One region of the Pseudoxanthomonas sp. SGT-18 genome, then DNA from elsewhere that is predicted to be linked to it. Evidence: predicted binding sites of a transcription regulator. Region 1 holds the regulator's gene; each other region holds the start of a gene.
What was found. The regulator HrcA, encoded in region 1, represses chaperone genes, less so after heat shock. The targets are predictions, from matches to a motif close to TTNGCACTCNNNNNNNNNGAGTGCNAA.

Region 2: a site for HrcA is predicted at 3,799-3,825, ahead of rpoH (RNA polymerase sigma factor RpoH). Genes of this name have one in related genera too.
Region 3: a site for HrcA is predicted at 1,901-1,927, ahead of groES (co-chaperone GroES). Genes of this name have one in related genera too.

The regions. Positions count from the first base shown of each region.
Region 1 covers NZ_RRYJ01000002.1:491,725-499,241, forward strand. Annotated here, with positions in the region: gene recN (DNA repair protein RecN) at 1-1,499, opposite strand, end outside; gene hrcA (heat-inducible transcriptional repressor HrcA) at 1,618-2,682, shown strand; gene grpE (nucleotide exchange factor GrpE) at 2,753-3,268, shown strand; gene dnaK (molecular chaperone DnaK) at 3,374-5,299, shown strand; gene dnaJ (molecular chaperone DnaJ) at 5,420-6,538, shown strand; gene pdxY (pyridoxal kinase) at 6,728-7,517, shown strand, end outside.
Region 2 covers NZ_RRYJ01000013.1:47,927-55,443, reverse strand. Annotated here, with positions in the region: gene ftsX (permease-like cell division protein FtsX) at 1-875, shown strand, start outside; gene EIM47_RS14970 (response regulator) at 875-1,699, shown strand; gene ung (uracil-DNA glycosylase) at 1,733-2,473, shown strand; gene EIM47_RS14960 (hypothetical protein) at 2,571-2,945, shown strand; gene EIM47_RS14955 (pirin family protein) at 2,942-3,655, shown strand; gene rpoH (RNA polymerase sigma factor RpoH) at 3,836-4,714, shown strand; gene EIM47_RS14945 (trimeric intracellular cation channel family protein) at 4,841-5,464, shown strand; gene EIM47_RS14940 (NAD(P)/FAD-dependent oxidoreductase) at 5,474-6,766, opposite strand; gene EIM47_RS14935 (MFS transporter) at 6,790-7,517, opposite strand, start outside.
Region 3 covers NZ_RRYJ01000001.1:263,729-271,245, forward strand. Annotated here, with positions in the region: gene EIM47_RS01270 (protein-disulfide reductase DsbD) at 1-1,412, opposite strand, end outside; gene cutA (divalent-cation tolerance protein CutA) at 1,435-1,752, opposite strand; gene groES (co-chaperone GroES) at 1,976-2,266, shown strand; gene groL (chaperonin GroEL) at 2,330-3,964, shown strand; gene EIM47_RS01290 (hypothetical protein) at 4,161-4,829, shown strand; gene EIM47_RS01295 (3-deoxy-7-phosphoheptulonate synthase) at 5,183-6,259, shown strand; gene glnE (bifunctional [glutamate--ammonia ligase]-adenylyl-L-tyrosine phosphorylase/[glutamate--ammonia-ligase] adenylyltransferase) at 6,640-7,517, shown strand, end outside.

The sequences.
Region 1 (7,517 bases):
GCCGCGACCTGCGGCTGGTGGGTCACGCACAGTACCTGGCGTGAGCGGCCCAGGGCGCGCAGCTTGCGGCCGACGATCTCGGCCACCGCGCCGCCGATGCCCGAGTCGACTTCGTCGAACACCATGGTCGGGACCGCGTCCGAACCCAGCGCGGCGACCTCGATCGCCAGCGAGATGCGCGACAGCTCGCCACCGGAGGCGACCTTGCGCAGCGGACGCGGCGGCTGCCCGGCATTGGCCGCGACCAGGAACTCGACCCGCTCGGCGCCGTTCGGGTCCGGGCGCGAACCGGCGTCGGCCACCGGTTCCAGTTCGACCAGGAAACGGCCGCCGCCCATGCCCAGCTCGTCGATCAGCGCCGTGGTGGCCGCGGCCAGGGCCTCGCCGGCGGCACGACGGGTGGCGCCCAGCGCCGCCGCGGCTTCCTGCCAGCGGGCGCTGGCCTTGGCGATCTCCGCATCCAGCTGCAGCAGGCGGTCGCCGGCGCCGCGCAGCAGTTCCAGCTCGGCCGCGATCGCGTCGCGGTGCGCGGCCAGCTCGGCCACTGGCAGGCGGTGCTTGCGCGCCAGGTCGTGGACCCGGGTGAGGCGGCGTTCCAGTTCCTCGAAGCGGTCCGGGTCAAGGTCCAGGTCGTCGCGGATCCGGCCGAGCAGGGCCAGCGCTTCTTCCAGCTGCACCGCCGCGCCTTCCAGCAGGCTGTCGACCTCGCCCAGGCGGGGCTCGTCGCCAGCGGCGCGGGCCAGGCCGCTGCGCGCCTGCTGCAGCAGGCCGGTGAGCGAGGGGCCTTCGTCGCCGTCGATCCGGGCCAGCGCCTCTTCGCAGGCGGCGATCAGCCCGGCGGCATTGGCCTGGCGGCGGTGGGCCTGGTCCAGCGCCTCGAGCGCGGCCGGGTCCAGGTCCTCGCGTTCCAGCTCGGCCAGCTGGTGCTCCAGCCAGCCGATGCGGTCGCCGACGTCGCCGCGCGACTGCAGGTCCGCGCGCTCGTCCAGCAGCGCCTGCCAGGCCACGGCCGCCGCGCGCACGGCGGCGCGCTCGGCCTCGTTGCGGGCATGGGCGTCCAGCAGTGCCAGCTGGCTGGCGCGCGAGAGCAGGGACTGGTGCTCGTGCTGGCCGTGGATCTCCACCAGCAGCCCGGCCAGTTCGGCCAGCTGTGCCAGGGTCACCGGGCGGCCGTTGATCCAGGCCCGCGAGCCGCCGTCGGCGCGGATCACCCGGCGCAGCTGGCACTGCTCGTCGTCCTCGTCCAGCTCCTGTTCGCGCAGCCACTGCCGCGCGGCGGGGTTGCCGGACAGGTCGAAGCCGGCCGCCAGCTCGGCGCGCTCGCTGCCGTGGCGGACCACGCCGCTGTCGGCGCGCAGTCCGGACAGGAACCCCAGGGCGTCCACCAGCAGCGACTTGCCGGCGCCGGTTTCGCCGGAGATCACGGTCATGCCGGGTCCGAACTCCAGTTCCGTGGCGCGGACGACGGCGAAATCCTTCAGGGCGAGATGGGTCAGCATGGTCACATTGTAGGGGTGGCCGATACCGGCGCGATGCTCGCCGCAGGCCGTCGCGCCGGCTGAGACGCAGGGCCCGGCCGGCCTTGCCCCCCCTGGTGGCTGGCGCTATCTATTGCCCATGGCAACCCCGTCGTCCGCCCAGGTCCAGCTCGATCCGCGTGCCCGCCAGCTGCTGCGCACCCTGATCGGCCGCTACATCCGCGATGGCGAGCCGGTCGGCTCGCAGACCCTGGCCAAGCACTCGGGCCTGGACGTCAGCCCGGCGACGATCCGCAACATCCTGGCCGAGCTGGAGGAGATCGGCCTGCTCAGCTCGCCGCACACCTCGGCCGGGCGGGTGCCGACCGCCCAGGGCTACCGGGTGTTCGTGGACAGCCTGCTGCAGGTGCGCTCGCTGGGCGAGCACGAGCTGGCCCGGCTGCGCGCGGAGCTGACCGCCGCGGCTGGGACCCAGGCCCTGCTCGGCAACGCCTCGGAGTTGCTGTCGGCCATGACCCACTTTGTCGGGGTGGTCAGCGCGCCGCGCCGCAGCCAGTTCGCCTTCCGCCAGATCGACTTCGTGCCGCTGGGCGGGCGCCGGATCCTGGCCATCGTGGTGTTCGCCGACGGCGAGGTGCAGAACCGGGTGGTCGAGCCGCAGCGGGCCTTCGGCCAGGACGAGCTGGAGCGGGTCGCCAACTACCTCAACACCCATTTCGCCGGGCGTCCGCTGGCGCACATCCGCGCCACCCTGGTGCATGAGCTGCGCCAGGCCCGGGACGAGCTGGAGCAGCTGCTGGCGCAGTCGGTGGAGCTGGCCGAACAGGCCCTGGAGCCGCCGGGGGACGACATGGTCGTGGCCGGCCAGACGCGGTTGCTGGGCCTGCAGGACCTGTCGGACCTGGAGCGCCTGCGCGAGCTGTTCGAGGCCTTCGCCCGCAAGCGCGAGATCCTGCAGCTGCTGGAGCGCACCCAGCGTGCCCCCGGGGTACGCATATTCATAGGCGAGGAGACCGGCCTGGCCCCGCTGGACGGGGTGTCCCTGGTCACCGCCCCCTACAGCAGCGGCGGGCAGGTGCTGGGCGTGCTGGGGGTGATCGGCCCGACGCGGATGGCCTACGACCGGGTGATCCCGGTGGTCCAGGCGGCCGCCGACGTGCTCGGGGCGGCCCTGGAGGGCTCGGCCGGACCGTCCCAGCCTTGAATCGCTCCGTTCCGGCCCCCATTGGGGCGGGGATGGGCGGCCGGGAGCGCCGCCACGGAGCCGATTTGCAATGACCGAAAACGACATCCAGTCCCCCCAGCCGCAGGAAGCCGAGGCCAGCATCGAGGCCCAGCTGCGCGAGGAGATCGAGGCCCTGCGGGGCGAGATCGAGCAGCTGCGCATGGATTCCCTGCGCGAGCGAGCCGACCTGGAGAACCAGCGCAAGCGCGTGGCGCGCGACATCGAGCAGGCCCGCCGCTTCGCCAACGAGAAGCTGCTGGGCGAGCTGCTGCCGGTGCTGGACAGCCTGGATGCCGGCCTGGCCGCCGCCGGCGAGCAGGAAAGCCCGCTGCGCGAGGGCCTGGAGCTGACCAAGCGCCAGCTGCTGAAGGTCGCCGCCGACAACGGCCTGGTCGTGGTCGATCCTGCCGGCCAGCCGTTCAACCCCGAACACCACCAGGCCATCAGCCAGGCCGATCCGGGCGACGCCGCCCCGGGCACCGTGCTGCAGGTCTTCCAGAAGGGCTACCTGCTCAACGAGCGCCTGCTGCGGCCGGCGCTGGTGGTGGTGGCCCGCCACGACTGAACATCCGGCTGAATGCGCCTACTTGAACGGCGCCGGCCCACCCTTATCTAGCGATCAAAGGCCAAGGCAGCACCGGCCCAACACATTCCAGGGAGCACCCAATCAATGAGCAAGATCATCGGCATCGACCTGGGCACGACCAACTCGTGCGTCGCGATCATGGAGGGCGGCAAGGCCCGCGTGATCGAGAACGCCGAGGGTGATCGCACCACCCCGTCGGTCGTCGCCTACACCAAGGACGGCGAGGTGCTGGTCGGCGCGCCGGCCAAGCGCCAGGCCGTCACCAACCCGAAGAACACCTTCTACGCCGTCAAGCGCCTGATCGGCCGCAAGTTCACCGACGCCGAAGTCCAGAAGGACCTGGGCCTGGTCCCGTACGCGATCCGCCAGCACGACAACGGCGACGCCTGGGTCGAGACCAGCGAGGGCCGCAAGATGGCCCCGCAGGAGATCTCGGCCAAGGTGCTGGAGAAGATGAAGAAGACCGCCGAGGCCTTCCTGGGCGAGACGGTCACCGAGGCGGTGATCACCGTCCCGGCATACTTCAACGACAGCCAGCGCCAGGCGACCAAGGACGCCGGCCGCATCGCCGGCCTGGACGTCAAGCGCATCATCAACGAGCCGACCGCGGCGGCCCTGGCCTACGGCCTGGACAAGGCCGGCGGCGACCGCAAGATCGTGGTCTACGACCTGGGCGGCGGCACCTTCGACGTGTCGATCATCGAGATCGCCGAGATCGACGGCGAGAAGCAGTTCGAGGTGCTGGCCACCAACGGCGACACCTTCCTCGGCGGCGAGGACTTCGACTCGCGCGTCATCGACTACCTGGTCGAGGAGTTCCAGAAGGACCAGGGCATCGACCTGCGCAAGGACCCGCTGGCCCTGCAGCGCCTGAAGGACGCGGCCGAGCGCGCCAAGATCGAGCTGTCCAGCGCGCAGCAGACCGAGGTCAACCTGCCGTACATCACCGCCGACGCGACCGGCCCGAAGCACCTGGCGATCAAGCTGACCCGGGCCAAGCTCGAGGCGCTGGTCGACGACCTGATCAAGCGCTCGATCGAGCCGTGCCGGGTGGCGCTCAAGGACGCCGGCCTGCGCGCCTCCGACATCGGCGAGGTGATCCTGGTCGGTGGCCAGACCCGCATGCCCAAGGTGCAGCAGGCCGTGGCCGAGTTCTTCGGCAAGGAGCCGCGCAAGGACGTCAACCCGGACGAGGCCGTGGCGCTGGGCGCCGCGATCCAGGGTGGCGTGCTGGCCGGCGACGTCAAGGACGTGCTGCTGCTGGACGTGACCCCGCTGAGCCTGGGCATCGAGACCCTGGGCGGGGTGATGACCAAGATCATCGAGAAGAACACCACGATCCCGACCAAGGCCTCGCAGGTGTTCTCCACCGCCGAGGACAACCAGTCGGCCGTGACCGTGCACGTGCTGCAGGGCGAACGCGAGCAGGCCCGCTACAACAAGTCGCTGGCCAAGTTCGACCTGACCGGCATCGAGCCCGCTCCGCGCGGCATGCCGCAGATCGAGGTGTCCTTCGACATCGACGCCAACGGCATCCTGCACGTGTCGGCCAAGGACAAGAAGACCGGCAAGGAGCAGAAGGTCGAGATCAAGGCCGGCTCGGGCCTGTCCGAGGAGGAGATCCAGCGGATGGTCGCCGACGCCGAGGCGCACCGCGAGGAAGACAAGAAGTTCCAGGAGCTGGTCCAGGCCCGGAACCAGGCCGATGGCCTGATCCACGCCACCCGCAGCGCCATCACCGAACACGGCAGCAAGGTGCCGGGCGACGTGATCGGCCGCGTCGAGTCGGCGATCGCCGACCTGGAGACCGCGCTCAAGGGCGACGACAAGGCCCAGATCGAGGCCAAGGCCAAGGCGCTGGAGGAGGCCGGGCAGTCGCTGTACGCGGCGGCCGCGGCCGCCGGCCAGGGCGATGCCGGCGCGGCCGGCGGTGCGGCCCCGGGTGGCACGGCCCAGGACGACGTGGTCGACGCCGAGTTCACCGAGGTCAAGGACGACAAGAAGCCGTGATTGGTGACTGGTGATTCGTGGCTGGAAAGAGCGGGGCCCCGGCCCCGCTCTTTCCCGGCGGATCGCCGTGGACGTGTACCCTCGAATCACCAATAACGAATCACGAATCACTGCCTCCCGATGAAGCGCGACTACTACGAAGTCCTCGGCGTGTCCCGCACCGCCAGCGACGAGGAGCTGAAGAAGGCCTATCGCCGCTGCGCGATGAAGTACCACCCGGACCGCAACCCGGGGGACGCCGCCGCGGAAGCCGCGTTCAAGGAATGCAAGGAGGCCTACGAGGTCCTGTCCGACCCGGGCAAGCGCCGTGCCTATGACGCCCATGGCCATGCCGCGTTCGAGCATGGCATGGGTGGCGGGGGTGGCCCCGCGCCGGACATGAACGACATCTTCGGCGACATCTTCGGGACCATCTTCGGCGGCGGTGGTGGGCGCGGCGCACGGCGCGGCGCGGACATCGGCTACGTCATGGAGCTGGACCTGGAGGAGGCGGTCGCCGGCGTCGAGAAGCGCATCGAGATCCCGACCCTGTCCGAGTGCGAGGCCTGCAAGGGCAGCGGCTCGGAGGACGGCAAGGTCGAGACCTGCGGCACCTGCCACGGCCACGGCCAGGTCCGTTTCCAGCGCGGCATCTTCGCCATGCAGCAGACCTGCCCCGATTGCGGTGGGCGGGGCCAGGTGGTGCGCAACCCGTGCCGCAAGTGCCATGGCGCCGGGCGCGTGGAGGACGAGAAGGTCCTCTCGGTCAAGATCCCCGCCGGCGTGGACAGCGGCGACCGCATCCGCCTGACCGGCGAGGGCGAGGCCGGCCCGCCCGGCACCCCGCCGGGCGACCTCTACGTCGAAGTGCGCGTGCGCGAGCATGCGATCTTCACCCGCGACGGCGACGACCTGCACTGCGAGGTGCCGATCCGCATCTCCCAGGCCGCGCTGGGCGACGTGGTCTCGGTGCCCACCTTGGGCGGCGAGGTCGAGATCCGGATCCCGGCCGAGACCCAGACCGGCAAGACCTTCCGCCTGCGCGGCAAGGGCGTGCGTTCGGTGCGCAGCCGCGCCCCGGGCGACCTCTACTGCCGCGTGGTGGTGGAGACCCCGGTCAACCTCACCGCCGAGCAGCGCGAACTGCTGGAGAAGTTCGAGGCCACCTTCACTGGCGAGGAGGGCCGCCGGCACTCGCCGCGTTCGGCCACCTTCCTCGACGGCGTCAAGGCGTTCTGGGGGCGCATGACCTCGTCCTGAGGCATGCCGCGGCGAGGCGTCGCGGTTTGCGCATCGATCTTTCCGGCGGGCCCGCGTTGCGGGCCCGCTTTCTGTCGCGTCCGGCGGGAAACCTGCCGGAATCGGCATATTTCCGTTGCTCCTGAAACGCTGCGCGCGGCGCCCGGAAGCACGCGCTAGCATGCGCTGCCTCCTTCCGAAGCCCTCCGCATGAGCCAACTGGAAAGCCACCTGGTCCACGAGCGCCGCAACCGCCCGCAGGGGCCTTCGCCGGTGGACCTGGTGTCCGTCCAGTCGCAGCTGGCCTACGGCTACGCCGGCAACAGCGCGGCCACGCCGGTGTTGCGCATGCTGGGCGTGCGCGTGGCCGAGGTGCCGACCACGCTGTTCAGCAACACCCCCTTTTACCCGACCCTGCGCGGCAGGGTGCTGCCGGCCGACTGGCTGGCCGAGCTGCTGCTGGGCCTGGACGAGCGCGGCGTCACCGCGCGCGCGCCGCTGCTGGCCTCCGGCTACTTCGGCAGCGTCGCCAACGGCGAGGCCTTCGCCACCTGGCTGGAGCGCAACCATGCCGCCGGCACGGCGCCGCGCTACCTGCTGGACCCGGTGATTGGCGATACCCATACCGGTGCCTACGTCGAACCCGGGCTGGAGCAGGTGTTCGTGCAGCGCCTGTTGCCGCTGGCGTGGATGGTCACCCCCAACGCCTTCGAGCTGGAGCGCCTGGCCGGCCGGCCGGCGCTGCGCGAATCCGACGCGCTGCAGGCCGCGCGCGAGCTGCTGCAGCGCGGCCCGCAGTGGGTGCTGGCGCACAGCGTGGTGGGCGAGGGCGAGGACGATGGCGACCAGCTGCTGACCCTGCTGGTCGGGCGCGAACAGGCCTGGCGCCTGCGCTCGCCACGCCTGGCGGTGGACGTGGCCGGCACCGGCGACGTGCTCACCGCGCTGGTGGCGACCTTCCTGCTGCGCGGCGAAGCGCCGCAACGCGCCGCCGAGCGCG
Region 2 (7,517 bases), on a different contig from region 1:
GCCTGGCCTTCAGCGCCGGCCGCGCCGCGGGCAAGCCCTGGGCGACCCTGCTGACCGTGGCGGTCATGGGCCTGGCCCTGGCGCTGCCGCTGGGCCTGTCGATCGTGATGGACAACCTGCGCCACTTCGCCGGCAGCGTGCAGCAGTCGCGCGAGATCAACGTGTTCCTGAAGCAGGACGTGGCCATGCCGGCGGCGTCCATGCTGGCCGGGCAGCTGCGCGGCCGCGCCGGGGTGGCCGCGGTCGAGTTGCGCAGCCCCGAGCAGGGCCTGGCCGAGCTGCGCGAAGCCGGCCTGGGCGAGGCGATCGACGCGCTGGGCGACAACCCGCTGCCGGCGCTGCTGGTGGTCACCCCCGCCGCGGAGGCCGACGAGGCCCGGCTGGCGGCCGAGCTGGAGGCGCTGCCGCAGGCCGACCTGGTGCAGCACGACGCGCTCTGGCGGCAGCGCCTGGATGCCTGGCTGCGCTTCGGCCAGCGCGTGGTCCAGGTGCTGTCGGTGCTGCTGGGCCTGGGCGCGCTGCTGGTGGTCGGCAACACCGTGCGCCTGGACATCCAGTCGCGGCGCGAGGAGATCGGCGTGCTGCAGCTGCTGGGCGCCAGCGACGGCTTCATCCGCCGCCCGTTCCTGTACCTGGGCGCCTGGTACGGCCTGGGCGCCGGGGTGCTCGCGCTGGGCCTGATCGCCGCCGCCGGCGCCGCCCTGGGCGGGCCGCTGGCCGCGCTCAGCCAGAGCTACGGCAGCCGTTTCGCGCTGCAGGGACTGGATGCCTTCCACTCCGCGATGGTATTGGTGGGCACCGTCCTGCTGGGGTGGCTGGGGGCCTGGGCGGTCACCGGCCATTTCCTGCGCCAGACCCGTCCCACGGAGACCTGATGGCCTCGCACGACCTGAAATACCTGATCCGCGACAACCCCAGGGTGATGGTCGCCGATGGTTCCAAGCTGGTACGCAAGCTGATCGCCGACGTGCTGGTGCGCGAACTGCCGGGCGTTGAAGTGGTGGGCTGTTCCAGCATCGAGGAGGCGCGCGAGGCGCTGGAGGCCGGCCCGGTCGACCTGGTGACCACCGCGCTGTCGCTGCCGGACGGCGACGGCATGGAGCTGGCGCGCAGCGTGCGCGCCGCGGCCCAGGCCTACGTGCCGATCATCGTCGTCTCCGGCGACGCCCAGCAGCACCTGGTCGAGCGCCGCTTCACCGAATACGTCACCGACTACTTCGACAAGTCGCTGGGCCACGAGGCCCTGGTCGAGTTCATCCGCGGCTACGTGCAGCCGCAGCCGATCGCCGGCGCGCGCGTGCTCTACATCGAGGACAGCCGGGTGGTGGCCGAGGCCACCAAGCGCATGCTCGAGCGCCAGCAGCTGGAGGTGGTGCACGTGCTCACCGCCGAGGAGGCGTTCGCGCTGCTGACCGCCGAGTCGCTGGGCCGGGTGCCGCGCATCGACCTGGTGCTGACCGACGTGACCCTCAAGGGCGAGCTGAGCGGCCGCGACGTGGTCGAGCGCATCCGCATCGACTTCGACTACGGCAAGCGCCGCCTGCCGGTGCTGGTCATGACCGGCGATGCCAACCGCCACAACCAGTCCGAGCTGCTGCGCGCCGGCGCCAACGACCTGGTGCAGAAGCCGATCGAGGAACGCCTGCTGGTCACCAAGGTGCTGTTCCAGCTGCGCCTGGCGCGGCTGGAAGACCGCTAGCGGCGCGCCGCGCGGCAGGAGATGCAGTCCCCCATGGCCGACGAACCCGTCATCCGCCTCGAGCCGTCCTGGAAGGCGCGCATCGGCGACTGGCTGCTGCGCCCGGAGATGCGCGAGCTGTCGGCGTTCCTGCGCCAGCGCAAGGCCGCCGGGGTGCAGGTGTATCCGCCCGGGCCACGCCTGTTCGCCGCGTTCGACGCCACCCCGTTCGACCAGGTCAAGGTGGTGATCCTGGGCCAGGATCCGTACCACGGCCCGGGCCAGGCCCATGGCCTGTGCTTCTCGGTGCTGCCGGGGGTGCCGGTGCCGCCGTCGCTGGAGAACATCTTCAAGGAGATCGGCGACGAGCTGGGGCTGCCGCGCCCGGACCACGGCTGCCTACTGCCCTGGGCGCGGCGCGGGGTGCTGCTGCTCAACGCCGTGCTGTCGGTGGAACAGGGCCGTGCCGGCTCGCACCAGGGCAAGGGCTGGGAAGGCTTCACCGACCACGCCATCGAGACCCTGGCGCGCGAGCGCGAGGGCCTGGTGTTCATGCTCTGGGGCAGCTACGCCCAGGCCAAGGGCCGGATCATCGATTCCCGCCGCCACCGGGTGCTGAAGGCCCCGCACCCCTCGCCGCTGTCGGCCTATCGCGGCTTCTTCGGCTGCGGCCACTTCGCCGCGGCCAACGAGTACCTGGTCCGCCGCGGCCAGGCACCGGTGGACTGGTCGCTGCCGCCGCGGGCCGAGGTCGAGGTCATGCTGCGGGCCGAAAAGTCATCGGTAGAACAATAAGTATTCCATTGGCGGGTTTATCCCGCCGGTGAAAGCAATCATGCTGGCCGCCATCCGGAGCCCCGCTTTCCCCGCGGGGCATCCCCACGAGGCCGCCATGCACCATCTATATGCACTGCTCGCGCGCATCGCCCTGGCCCTGGTGCTGGGCGGCGAGGCCTGGGCCATGCTGGCCGATGCCGGCGCCCTAGCGGGGCTGGCCGGCCTGGCTGCCGCCTTGGCGCTGCTGGCCGGCGCCTGGACCCGGCCGGCGGCGCTGGCGCTGGCCGTCCTCGTGCTGGCGCCGGCCCTGGGCGTGCCCGCCCCGGGCGAACCGCAACAGGTGATCGAGCTGGCGCGCAGCCTGTTCCTGGGCGGCGGCCTGGTGCTGCTGGCGGCGCACGGCGCCGGCGATTTCAGCTTCGATGCCTGGCGCCGCGCCCGCGCCAGCCAGGCCCATCCTTCCCGCCTGCACCCCGGAGGTGCCCATTGATCACCCTGCGCCCGGCCCGCGAACGCGGCCACGCCAACCACGGTTGGCTGGACTCCTGGCACAGCTTCTCCTTCGCCGGCTATTTCGACCCCGAGCACGTGCACTGGGGCCCGCTGCGGGTGATCAACGAGGACCGGGTCGCCGGCGGCCAGGGCTTCGGCACCCACGGCCACCGCGACATGGAGATCATCAGCTACGTGCTGGAGGGCGCGCTGGCGCATCGCGACTCGATGGGCAACGTCGAGCGCATCCTCCCGGGCGAGGTCCAGTGCATGAGCGCCGGCACCGGGGTCACCCACTCCGAGTTCAACCCGGACCCGGAGCGGACCACCCACTTCCTGCAGATCTGGATCCTGCCCGAGCGCACCGGGATCGCCCCCGGCTACGAGCAGAAGCGCTTCGCCCCGGAGGAGAAGCGTGGCCGCCTGCGCCTGCTGGTGTCCCCGGACGGGGCCGAAGGCTCGCTGCGCATGCACCAGGACGCGCGCCTGTACGCGGGCCTGTTCGACGGCGCCGAGCAGGCGCGGCTGGCCCTGGCCCCCGGGCGGCTGGCCTACGTCCACCTGCTTCGCGGCGCCGCCACCGTCAATGGCCAGCGCCTGGCCGCCGGCGACGCCCTGCGCTACCGCGACGAGGCGGAGGTCCGGATCGAGGCCGGCGAGGGCGCCGAGGTCCTGGTGTTCGACCTGCCACCGCTGCCGTCGGAGTGAGACCGGGGTCGCATCCGGGGAACTCACGGCCCCGTGGCGGAGTCTGGGGCATGCTTCCCGGCTCGTCCAAGTGCCTGTTTTTCCTTGCGATTCGCTGAACGGAATCGTTCCACCACCGCAATGCTGGGGAACCAGTCCCGGCGTTAGCAGTCCAACCCCCCGATTGCTAAGATGCCTGCCATGACCCAGACCATCCGTTCCACCGCGCTCGTCGCCAACAACCTGCCGGTTCCCAGCCCGCTCGGCTCGCTCGACGCCTACATCAGCGCCGTGCACCAGATCCCGGTGCTGAGCGTGGAGCAGGAACAGGCGCTGGCGCGCCGCTACCGCGACCAGAACGACCTGGATGCCGCGCGCGAACTGGTGCATTCGCACCTGCGCTTCGTGGTGCACGTCGCCCGCGGCTACAACGGCTATGGCCTGCAGCTGGGCGACCTGATCCAGGAAGGCAACATCGGCCTGATGAAGGCGGTCAAGCGCTTCGACCCCGACCTGGGCGTGCGCCTGGTCAGCTTCGCCGTGCACTGGATCCGCGCCGAGATCCACGAGTTCATCCTCAAGAACTGGCGCATCGTGAAGGTCGCCACGACCAAGGCCCAGCGCAAGCTGTTCTTCAACCTGCGCAAGGCCAAGACCCGCCTGGGCTGGATGAACGCCGCCGAGGTCAGCGCGGTGGCGAAGGACCTCAACGTCTCCGAGCGCGAGGTGCTGGAGATGGAGGCGCGCCTGTCCGGCCGCGACATCGGCTTCGACGCGCCCGTCGACGAGGACGAGGACCACGCCCTGCCGTCGCCGGCCGCCTACCTGGTGGCGCACGACGAGGATCCCTCGCAGGCCTACGAGCGCGAGGACAGCGAAGGCCACCAGCTGGAACTGCTGCGCGAGGGCCTGGCCAACCTCGACGCGCGTTCGCGCGACATCATCGCCCGCCGCTGGCTGGACGACGAGAACAAGGTGACCCTGCAGGAGCTGGCCGACGAGTACGGCGTGTCCGCCGAGCGCATCCGCCAGATCGAGGCCAACGCCATGAAGAAGATGCGCGCGCTGCTGGCGGCCTGAAGCCGCCAACCAGCGCGCCACGCCGACGGCCCGGGTTTCCCCGGGCCGTTTTGTTTGCGCGGCGCCGGCATGACACCGCCGCCGGCCGCTGCGATGCTTCCCCTGGATCCCGGGACCTGACACGCCGTGAGCCTGCTCCTGCTGCTGTTCGACCTGCTCGGCACCTTCGTGTTCGCCCTCAGCGGCGGCACCCTCGCGGTGCGCTACCGCCTGGACGTGTTCGGCGTGCTGGTGCTGTCCTGCGCCGCGGCGGTGTCCGGCGGCCTGGCGCGCGACGTGTTGATTGGCGCACAGCCACCGGCGGCGCTGGCCGACTGGCGCTACCTGGCCGTGGCGATGCTTGCCGGCGTGGTGACGTTCTACCGCCACCAGGCCATCGAGCGCATGCGCAACCCGGTGCAGGTGTTCGATGGCGCCGGCCTGGCCCTGTTCGCGGTGCTGGGTACCAGCAAGGCACTGGACTACGGGCTCTCGCCATTTGCCGCGACCCTGCTGGGCATGCTCAGCGGCATCGGCGGCGGCGTGGCCCGCGACGTGCTGGTGGCGCGCATCCCGGTGGTGCTCAAGGCCGAGCTGTACGCGGTGGCGGCCCTGGCCGGCGGCGGCGTGGTCGCGCTGGCCGATGTGTTCGACCTGCCGCGTACGCCGGCGATGGCGGTGGGCGCGCTGGTCTGCTTCGGCCTGCGCTACATGGCCATCCGCCACGGCTGGCATCTGCCGGCGGCGCACCTGCCCGACGACCGCGGCTGAGGAGGAACGCTACGGCGGCGGTGGCGCGCCGGGTTCGCCGCCAGGCTCGCGGCCGAGGATGATCCGCGCCGCGCGCTGGTGGCTCCAGTAGGCCCAGGCCCAGTTGAGCAGCACCACCAGGCGGTTGCGGAAGCCGATCAGGAAGAACACGTGCGCGGCCAGCCAGAACCACCAGGCCAGCACGCCCGATAGCCGCAGGCCGTGGATGTCGACTACCGCGGCCATGCGCCCGATCGTGGCCAGGTTGCCGAAGTCGCGGTAGCGGAACGGCCGCGCGGGCACGCCCTGCAGCCGCGCCTGGATCGCGCGGGCGACATGCCGGCCCATCTGCTTGGCCGCCGGCGCCACGCCCGGTACCGGCGAACCGTCGGCCTGTTTCACCGCGGCCAGGTCGCCGGCCACGAAGATCTCCGGATGGCCCGGTACCGACAGGTCCGGCCCGACCGGCACGCGCCCGGCGCGATCCAGCGGCACGCCCAGCGAGCGCGCCAGCGGCGAAGCGGCCACGCCGGCGGCCCAGACGATGGTGCGTGAACGCACGTAGGTGTCGCCCAGCCGGTAGCCGCCGGCGTCGATACCGGTCACCGGCACGCCGGTGCTGACTTCCACGCCCAGCTTCTCCAGCTGGCGCCGCGCCTTCTGCGAAAGCGCCTCGGGGAAAGAGGCGAGCACGCGCGGTCCGGCCTCGATCAGGCGCACGCGCGCGCTGGCCGGATCGATGTTGCGGAACTGGTCGCGCAGGGTATGGCGCGCGATCTCGGCCAGGGTGCCGGCCAGCTCCACCCCGGTCGGCCCTCCGCCGACGATGGCGAATTCCAGCCAGGCCGCGCGCTCGGCCGGATCGTCGCAGGCCTCGGCGCGCTCGAACGCCAGCAGCAGCTTGCGCCGCAGTTCCAGCGCATCGTCCAGCGACTTCAGGCCCGGCGCGTGCCTGGCCCACTGTTCGTTGCCGAAGTAGGCGTGGGTCGCGCCGGTGGCCAGCAGCAGGTAGTCGTATTGCAACCGGGTTCCATCGGCGAGGGCGACGCAGCGCGCCTGCGGATCGATCGCGTTGGCCTCGGCCAGGCGGATCTCCACGTTGCGCTGGCGGCGCAGGATATGGCGCAGCGGCGCGGCGATGTCCGGTGCCGAGAGTCCCGCCGTCGCCACCTGGTACAGCAGCGGCTGGAACAGGTGGTGGTTGCTGCGGTCGACCAGGGTGATGCGCAGCGGCGCCCGGGCCAGCGCGCGGGTGGCCCAGAGCCCGGCGAAGCCGCCTCCGATCACGACCAGATGGGGGCGATCGGGAGGGGCTGCGCTCATGGGGGCTCCGGTGGGGTGGGCCGTCAGGCGGGATCCTGGTCGATGCGCGAATGCCGCCGGGTATCGGGCATCCACAGGTACACCAGCAGCGAGCATGCAATGCAGGCGGTGACGTACCAGTAGAAGCCGCGCTCGATGCCGTGCTGCTTGAACCACAGGGCGATGTATTCGGCGCTGCCGCCGAAGATCGCCACGGTCAGCGCGTAGGGCAGGCCCACGCCCAGGGCGCGGACCTCCACCGGGAACAGCTCGGCCTTCACCACCGCATTGATCGCGGTGTAGCCGCTGACCACCGCCAGCGCCAGCAGTACCAGCCAGAACGCCTCGCCGGCGGTCTGCACCGTCTGCAGGCGGTCGAGGATCGGCACGGTGAGCAGGGTGCCGAGCACGCCGAAGGCGATCAGCACCGGGCGCCGGCCGATGCGGTCGGACAGCGCGCCCACCAGCGGCTGCAGCAGCATGTACACGAACAGCGTGCCGGCGTTGACCCGCGCCGCGCTCTCGCTGGAAAGCCCGGCGCTGTTGACCAGGAACTTGTGCACGTAGGTCGTGTACGTATAGAAGGCCAGGGTGCCGCCCATGGTCAGGCCGACCACGCTCAGCAGCGCACGCGGGTGCCGCAGCAGCAGGCGCAGCGTGCCCTGGCGGCGCTGGTGCGCCGGCGAGCCGTCGGCCTCGCTGCGCACGAACGACTCGGTCTCGAGCATGGTCCGCCGCAGCCATAGCGCCGCCAGCGCGGCCAGGGCACCGA
Region 3 (7,517 bases), on a different contig from region 1:
AGGGTGTACACGCCCGACAGGCTCAGGCCGACCGCGAACATCAGGTAGGCCAGCGCGGCCACGAACCATGGCTGCTGCAGCTGGAAGCCCCAGCCGGCGGCCTGGCCGGCGGCGCGCAGGCCCACCACCAGGGCGCCGACGGCGGCGAACGCCACCAGCACGCCCGCCGTGTACCACAGCGCGTGGGCGCGGGCGCGCTCGCGGCTCTCCCCGCTCTGGGCCAGGCCCAGGGCCTTGAGCGAGAGCACCGGGAGCACGCATGGCATCAGGTTCAGCACCAAGCCGCCCAGCAGGGCCAGCAGCAGGGCGCCGACCAGGCCGCGCTTGCCGTTGCCCGCGGCCGCTGGCGGCGCCGCGGTGCGCGCGGCGTTGCCGGCCGAGGCATCCGGTGCCGCTTCCGGCGGGGCCGGCAGCTCCGCAGGCGCCACCTCGCCGGCGTCTGCGGCCGGGGCCGGGGGCAGCGGCGCGGCGCCCACCGCCGCCGCCGTCGTCACCTCTCCGGTGGGCAGGTCCACGGCCACGCGCCGGGTCATCGGCGGGTAGCAGATGCCGCCTTCCTGGCAGCCCTGGAAGGTCACCACCAGGGTGGCGCGCGCCGGGTGCGGCCGGGTGCGGACCACCGGCAGCACGACCTCCGCCGGTTCGAAGTACACCGTCACCTCGCCGAAGTGCTCGTCGCGGTGCGCGGTTCCCGGCGGCCACTGCGGGCGGCCGGCGGACAGGCCCGGCGCGTCCTCCAGCACGAACCGGGTGGTGTCGCGGTAGATGTAGTAGCCGGCCACCGGCTGCAGGCGCACGCGGATGCGGTTGCCGCCGTCGGCGATGGCGTCCACCGCGAAGGCCTGCGCCTCCGGCAGGGCCGGGCGGACGCCGCCCAGCGCCGTCGCGAGGCGGTCGCGCCCGGCGTTGGCCGACTGCAGCGCCGCCAGGCGGCTGGCGGCGGTGCTGGTGCCGGGCAGGCGCACCTGCACCCGGCGGGTCTGCGGCGGATAGCAGATGCCGATGTCGGCGCAGCCCTGGTAGCGGATCTGCAGCTCGGCGCGGGCGCCGGCGCCGGTGGGCTGGCCGTCGAGGATCGCCACCAGCCCGCCGCGGTAGGTTTCCACCGGACCGAAGAACTCGTCGACGTGGCGCTCGCCGGCCGGCAGCCGCAGGTTGCCGCCGACGAAGTCGCCGCTGGCGCTGACCGCGGTGCGGTGGCGGTAGAGGTAGTAGCCCTCGGCGATCTTCCAGTGGATCTCGATCCGCCCCGGTTCGGGCGCGGTCGCGGTCAGGACGAAGGCTTCGTCCACCGGCAGCAGGTCCTTGGCGTCGACCGCGGCCTGGACGGGGGCGAGGACCGCCAGCCAGGCCAGCAGCATCAGGAGCAGGCCGGGCAGGTGCCGGGCCGGCAGGGGGCGGTGCGGGGTCATGCGTGTCTTCGTCTTCCGTTCGTCAGTCGCGGGTGGCCTCGACCACCCATCCGAGGTAGGCGGGCAGCCCGGCCGTGGCCTGGACCGCGAGCACCTCGGGGAGTTCATAGGGATGCAGCGCCTGCAGCCGCCCGATCAGGTCCGGCAGGCGGTCGGCCGGGGCCTTGGCCAGCAGCAGCACCTCGTCGGCCGACTCCACCGCGCCCTGCCAGCGGTATACCGAGTGCATCCCCGGCAGCACGCTGGCGCACGCGGCCAGCCGCTCCTCCACCAGGGTCCTGGCCAGGGTGGAGGCGGTGTCCGGGTCGGGGCAGCTGCAAAACACCAGGTGCACGTCCATGGGCGCAGAGTGTAGCCGGCCGCGGCCCCGGGGCCCGGACCCGGGGCCCGGAAGAAAAACCCGGCCGGCCCCTTGAAAGGCCTCCGCCGGCGCCCCACATGGGGCCCATGCCCTCGGCCCGTCGGGGGTTTTCCTGCCGTCGCGGGCGCTGGCACTCGCCAGGGGCGAGTGCTAGACTCGCCGCCCTTTTTCCAACCCAGTCAATCACTTGTGAGGGATTGAAATGAGCAACATCAAGCCGCTGTACGACCGCGTCGTGATCAAGCGCACCGAGGAGGAGAAGGTCTCCGCCGGTGGCATCGTGATCCCGGATTCGGCTGCCGAGAAGCCGATCAAGGGCACGGTCATCGCCGTGGGCGAGGGCAAGGTGCTCGACAACGGCAGCGTGCGCGCCCCCAAGGTCAAGGTCGGCGACCAGGTGCTGTTCGGCAAGTACGCCGGCACCGAGGTCAAGCTGGACGGCACCGAGTACCTGGTGGTGAAGGAAGACGACATCTTCGCGGTGCTGGGCTGAGTCCCGCCGCGGTTCCTGCGCTTCGATCCACTCAACGCTTAAAGAATCACGGAGTTTTTCAAAATGGCTGCGAAGGAAATCCGTTTCGGTGAAGACGCCCGCTCGCGCATGGTGCGCGGCGTGAACATCCTCGCCAACGCCGTCAAGGCGACCCTGGGCCCGAAGGGCCGCAACGTCGTGCTCGAGAAGAGCTTCGGCGCCCCGACGATCACCAAGGACGGCGTGTCCGTCGCCAAGGAGATCGAGCTGGCCGACAAGTTCGAGAACATGGGCGCGCAGATGGTCAAGGAAGTCGCTTCCAAGACCTCGGACAACGCCGGTGACGGCACCACCACCGCCACCGTGCTGGCCCAGGCCTTCATCCGCGAGGGCTCCAAGGCCGTGGCCGCCGGCATGAACCCGATGGACCTCAAGCGCGGCATCGACCAGGCCGTCAAGGCCGCCGTCGAGGAGCTGAAGAAGCTGTCCAAGCCGACCGCCGACGACAAGGCCATTGCCCAGGTCGGCACCATTTCGGCCAACAGCGACGAGTCGATCGGCAACATCATCGCCGAGGCGATGAAGAAGGTCGGCAAGGAAGGCGTGATCACCGTCGAGGAAGGCTCGGGCCTGGAGAACGAGCTGGACGTGGTCGAGGGCATGCAGTTCGACCGCGGCTACCTGTCGCCGTACTTCATCAACAACCAGCAGTCGCAGACCGCCGACCTGGATGATCCGTTCATCCTGCTGCACGACAAGAAGATCTCGTCGGTGCGCGACCTGCTGCCGATCCTCGAGGGCGTGGCCAAGGCCGGCAAGCCGCTGCTGATCGTGGCCGAGGAAGTCGAGGGCGAAGCCCTGGCGACCCTGGTGGTCAACACCATCCGCGGCATCGTCAAGGTCGTCGCCGTCAAGGCCCCGGGCTTCGGCGACCGCCGCAAGGCGATGCTGGAGGACATGGCCGTCCTGACCGGCGGCACCGTGATCTCCGAGGAAGTCGGCCTGCAGCTGGAGAAGGCCACCATCAAGGACCTGGGCCGCGCCAAGAAGGTGCAGGTCTCCAAGGAGAACACCACCATCATCGACGGCGCCGGCGACACCTCCGCCATCGAGGCCCGCATCAAGCAGATCAAGGCCCAGATCGAGGAGACCTCCTCGGACTACGACCGCGAGAAGCTGCAGGAGCGCGTGGCCAAGCTCGCCGGCGGCGTGGCCGTGATCAAGGTCGGTGCCGCCACCGAGGTCGAGATGAAGGAGAAGAAGGCCCGCGTCGAAGACGCCCTGCACGCCACCCGTGCGGCCGTCGAGGAAGGCGTGGTGCCGGGCGGCGGCGTCGCCCTGATCCGCGCCAAGAAGGCGGTCGAGGCCCTGAAGGGCGCCAACGAGGACCAGAACCACGGCATCCAGATCGCCCTGCGCGCGATGGAGGCCCCGCTGCGCGAGATCGTGACCAACGCCGGCGAGGAGCCGTCGGTCATCGTCAACAAGGTCAAGGACGGCGATGGCAACTTCGGCTACAACGCCGCCACCGGCCAGTTCGGCGACATGTTCGAGTTCGGCATCCTGGACCCGACCAAGGTCACCCGCACCGCGCTGCAGAACGCGGCGTCGATCGCCGGCCTGATGATCACCACCGAGGCCATGGTGGCCGAGCTGCCGAAGAAGGAAGAGCCGGCGGCCGCGGGCGGCATGGGCGGCATGGGCGGCATGGACTTCTGATCCAGGCCCCAAGGCCGGTCCACGCAGTACCGGAAGGCCCCGCCGCAAGGCGGGGCCTTTCCTTTGCGCGCATGGCGGATTCCGTGACCGGGTGCGCGCCGCGGGCACGCCGCGACCAAGGCGGGATTAATACGCGCGCGGTGGCGGTCGCTATCCACCCAGGACCCCGCGTCCCAACCCACCCAACGGAATCCCCATGACCAAGAACAAACTCGCCGCCCTGGCCCTCGCCCTGCCGGCCGCGCTGCTCGCGCCCGCCGCCATCGCCGCCCCGTTCGAGGACGTCAGCGTCGGCGCCGGCGTGTCCACCCTCGGCTACGGCGTGGACGTCAACGCCAGCCTCAGCAAGCGCTTCTCCGCCACCGTCGGCTACAGCACCTTCCAGTTCGACGGCGACGAGACCACCGACGAGGTGCGCTACGACGGCGAGCTGAAGTCCGACAACGCCCGCGTGCTGCTGAACTGGCATCCGTTCGCCGGTGGCCTGCAGCTGTCGGTCGGCGCCGTGGTCGGCGACATCAAGGCCGCGGTGACCGGCACTCCGCGCGCCGGCGGCGTCTACGAGTTCAACGGCACCGAGTACTCGGCCGAGGACGTGGGCAGCCTGCAGGGCCGCGTCGAGCTGAAGGACAAGGTCGCCCCGTACGCCGGCATCGGCTACCGCTCGCGCGGCGGCTCGGGGCTGGGCTTCTACGCCGAGCTGGGCGTGGTCGCGGCCAAGACCTCGGTCGAGCTGGTCGCCACCGGCCTGGCCGGCGACCCCCAGTTCGCCGCCGACCTGGAAGCCGAGCGCCGCGACCTGGAGGACAGCGTCGACCTGAGCCTGTACCCGGTGCTGGGCGCCGGCCTGGTGTACCGCTTCTGATCCTGCGGATTCCCTGATCCGCCGTCCCGCGCCGTTGCGCGGGCCTGGCAAGGCCGCCGCTCTTCGCGGCGGCCTTCTTTTTTTGCGTTCCGTGACCGCATCCACGCCGCGGACGCGCGGGTTGCGGATGAAACTGTGGCAGCGCACAAGACCGCGTGCTATCAATACGGCCCATGACCGCAACCCGTGCCAGCTTTTACTTTTGGTACTACTTTCCGAAGCCGCTGGCGGAGGAAGGATTGCGCTCACCCTGAAGAAAGCTTCAGACGCATTCCCGAAAGCCGCCAGCGAACCTGGCGGCTTTTTTCATGCCGCCACGCTGGGCAGGCCCCACACCAAGAGATGGAAACGCCATGGCCCCGCATACCGACGACCTCCGCATCCGCAGCCTCGAACCGCTGACTCCCCCGGCCGAGCTGCTGGCCCAGATTCCCTGCGACGAGCAGGCCTCGCAGACGGTGGCCGATGCGCGCCGCGCGCTGTCGGCGATCCTGCACGGCCGCGACGACCGGCTGGCGGTGGTGATCGGCCCGTGCTCGATCCACGACCCGCACGCGGCGATGGAATACGCCCGGCGCCTGCGCCCGCTGCGCGACAGCCTCGGCGACGCGCTGGAGATCGTGATGCGCGTGTACTTCGAGAAACCGCGCACCACCGTCGGCTGGAAGGGCCTGATCAACGACCCGGACCTGGACGGCAGCTTCCGCATCAACAAGGGCCTGCGCATCGCCCGCGGCCTGCTGCGCGACATCAACCACCTGGGCCTGCCGGCCGGTTGCGAGTACCTGGACACGATCTCGCCGCAGTACATCGCCGACCTGGTGGCCTGGGGCGCGATCGGCGCGCGCACCACCGAGAGCCAGATCCACCGCGAGATGGCCTCTGGCCTGTCCTGCCCGGTGGGCTTCAAGAACGGCACCGACGGCAACGTGCGCATCGCCGCCGACGCGGTGATGGCGGCGGCGCATCCGCACCATTTCCTGGCCGTGACCAAGGACGGGCGCTCGGCCATCGCCGCCACCGCCGGCAATCCGGACTGCCACGTGATCCTGCGCGGCGGCAAGACGCCCAACTACGACGCCGCCAGCGTGCAGGCCGCCAGCGAGGTGCTGGAACGCTCGGGCCTGGCGCCGCGGATCATGATCGATGCCAGCCACGCCAACTCCGGCAAGAACCCGGAGCGCCAGCCCGCGGTGGTGGAGGACATCGCCGCGCAGCTGGAGGGCGGCGAGCGCCGGATCATCGGGGTGATGGTGGAAAGCCACCTGGTCGGCGGGCGCCAGGACCCGGTGGCCGGGCGTGCCCTGGCCTACGGGCAGAGCATCACCGACGGCTGCCTTGGCTGGGAGGCCTCGGCCGCGGTGCTGGAGCGGCTGGCGCAGGCCGTGCGCCGACGCCGCGCCCTGCCGGCCGCGCACCAGGCCGCCTGAGTCCGCCCCCCGGACGCCCGGCCGCGCACCGCGCCCGGGGCGTTTTTGCGCAGTCCGTTCAGGCTGATGGCCCCCGCAGGTGCCCGCGGCGGCACCGGAAAGGTGCCCGCGGGTCCTGCCCGGGATCCATGCCGGTTCATGTGATACCGGTATCACTTCGGTGAATATCCGTATTCAGCAAAAATGCCCGGAAATCCACGTTGATGAACCGGCGGGCGCTGTTTTGCAGCGCAGCGTGCAAAGCCTTCGGGCGCTCTTCACGATGGCCCCGCATCCCGACGTGGGGGAGGGAGCAGGCCCGCTGGCAGTACGCTGCAAGCGGGCTTTTTTTATGCCTGCCCGGCCCGGGCGCGCGCCGGGCGCATGCCACAATCCGGGCGATGAGCACGCCCACGCCTCCCGTCCCCGCCGCGGATGAACTCCGCAGGCTCCACGCCGAACGCGCCCTTTCCACCCTGCGTGCCGCCTCGGCCGAGCATGCCGCGCTGCTGCAGGACCCCGGGCTGTGCGACCGCGTCGCGCGGGTGGCCCTGGGCAGCGACTTCGCGATCGAGACCCTGCGCCGGCAGCCGGCGCTGCTGGCCCACCTGGCCGCGGACGATCCGGCGCCGCTGCCGCCGCCGGTGCTGGACCCGCTGCAGCCGCACGACTGGCCCGGCCAGCTGCGCCGCTTCCGCGCCGCCGCCTCCACCCGCCTGGTATGGCGCGACGTGCTGGGCCTGGACGACGTCGACGCCACCCTGGCTGGCAGCACGCGGCTGGCCGAGCAATGCCTGGCGCTGGCCCTGGAGGCGCTGGAGCAGGAGTTCGCGCAGCGCCATGGCGTGGTCCGCGATCCGGCCGGCCGGCCGCAGCGGCTGGTGGTGTTCGGCCTGGGCAAGCTCGGCGGCGGCGAGCTGAACTTCTCCTCCGACATCGACCTGGTCTACGCCTACGCCCACGAGGGCGAATCCGACGGCCGCCGCGCGCTGGAAGCCGAGGAATACTTCGCGCGCCTGGGCCAGCGCCTGGCCAAGCTGCTGGACGAGGTCACCGCCGACGGCTTCTGCCACCGCGTCGACCTGCGCCTGCGCCCGTTCGGCAACGCCGGGCGGGTGGCGTGGTCGTTCGCGGCCATGGACCAGTACTTCCAGCGCGAGGGCCGCGACTGGGAACGCTACGCCTGGCTCAAGGCGCGCGCAGTGGCCGGCGATACCGCCGCCGGCGAGGCCTGGCTGGAGACCCTGCGCCCGTTCGTCTACCGCCGCTACCTCGATTT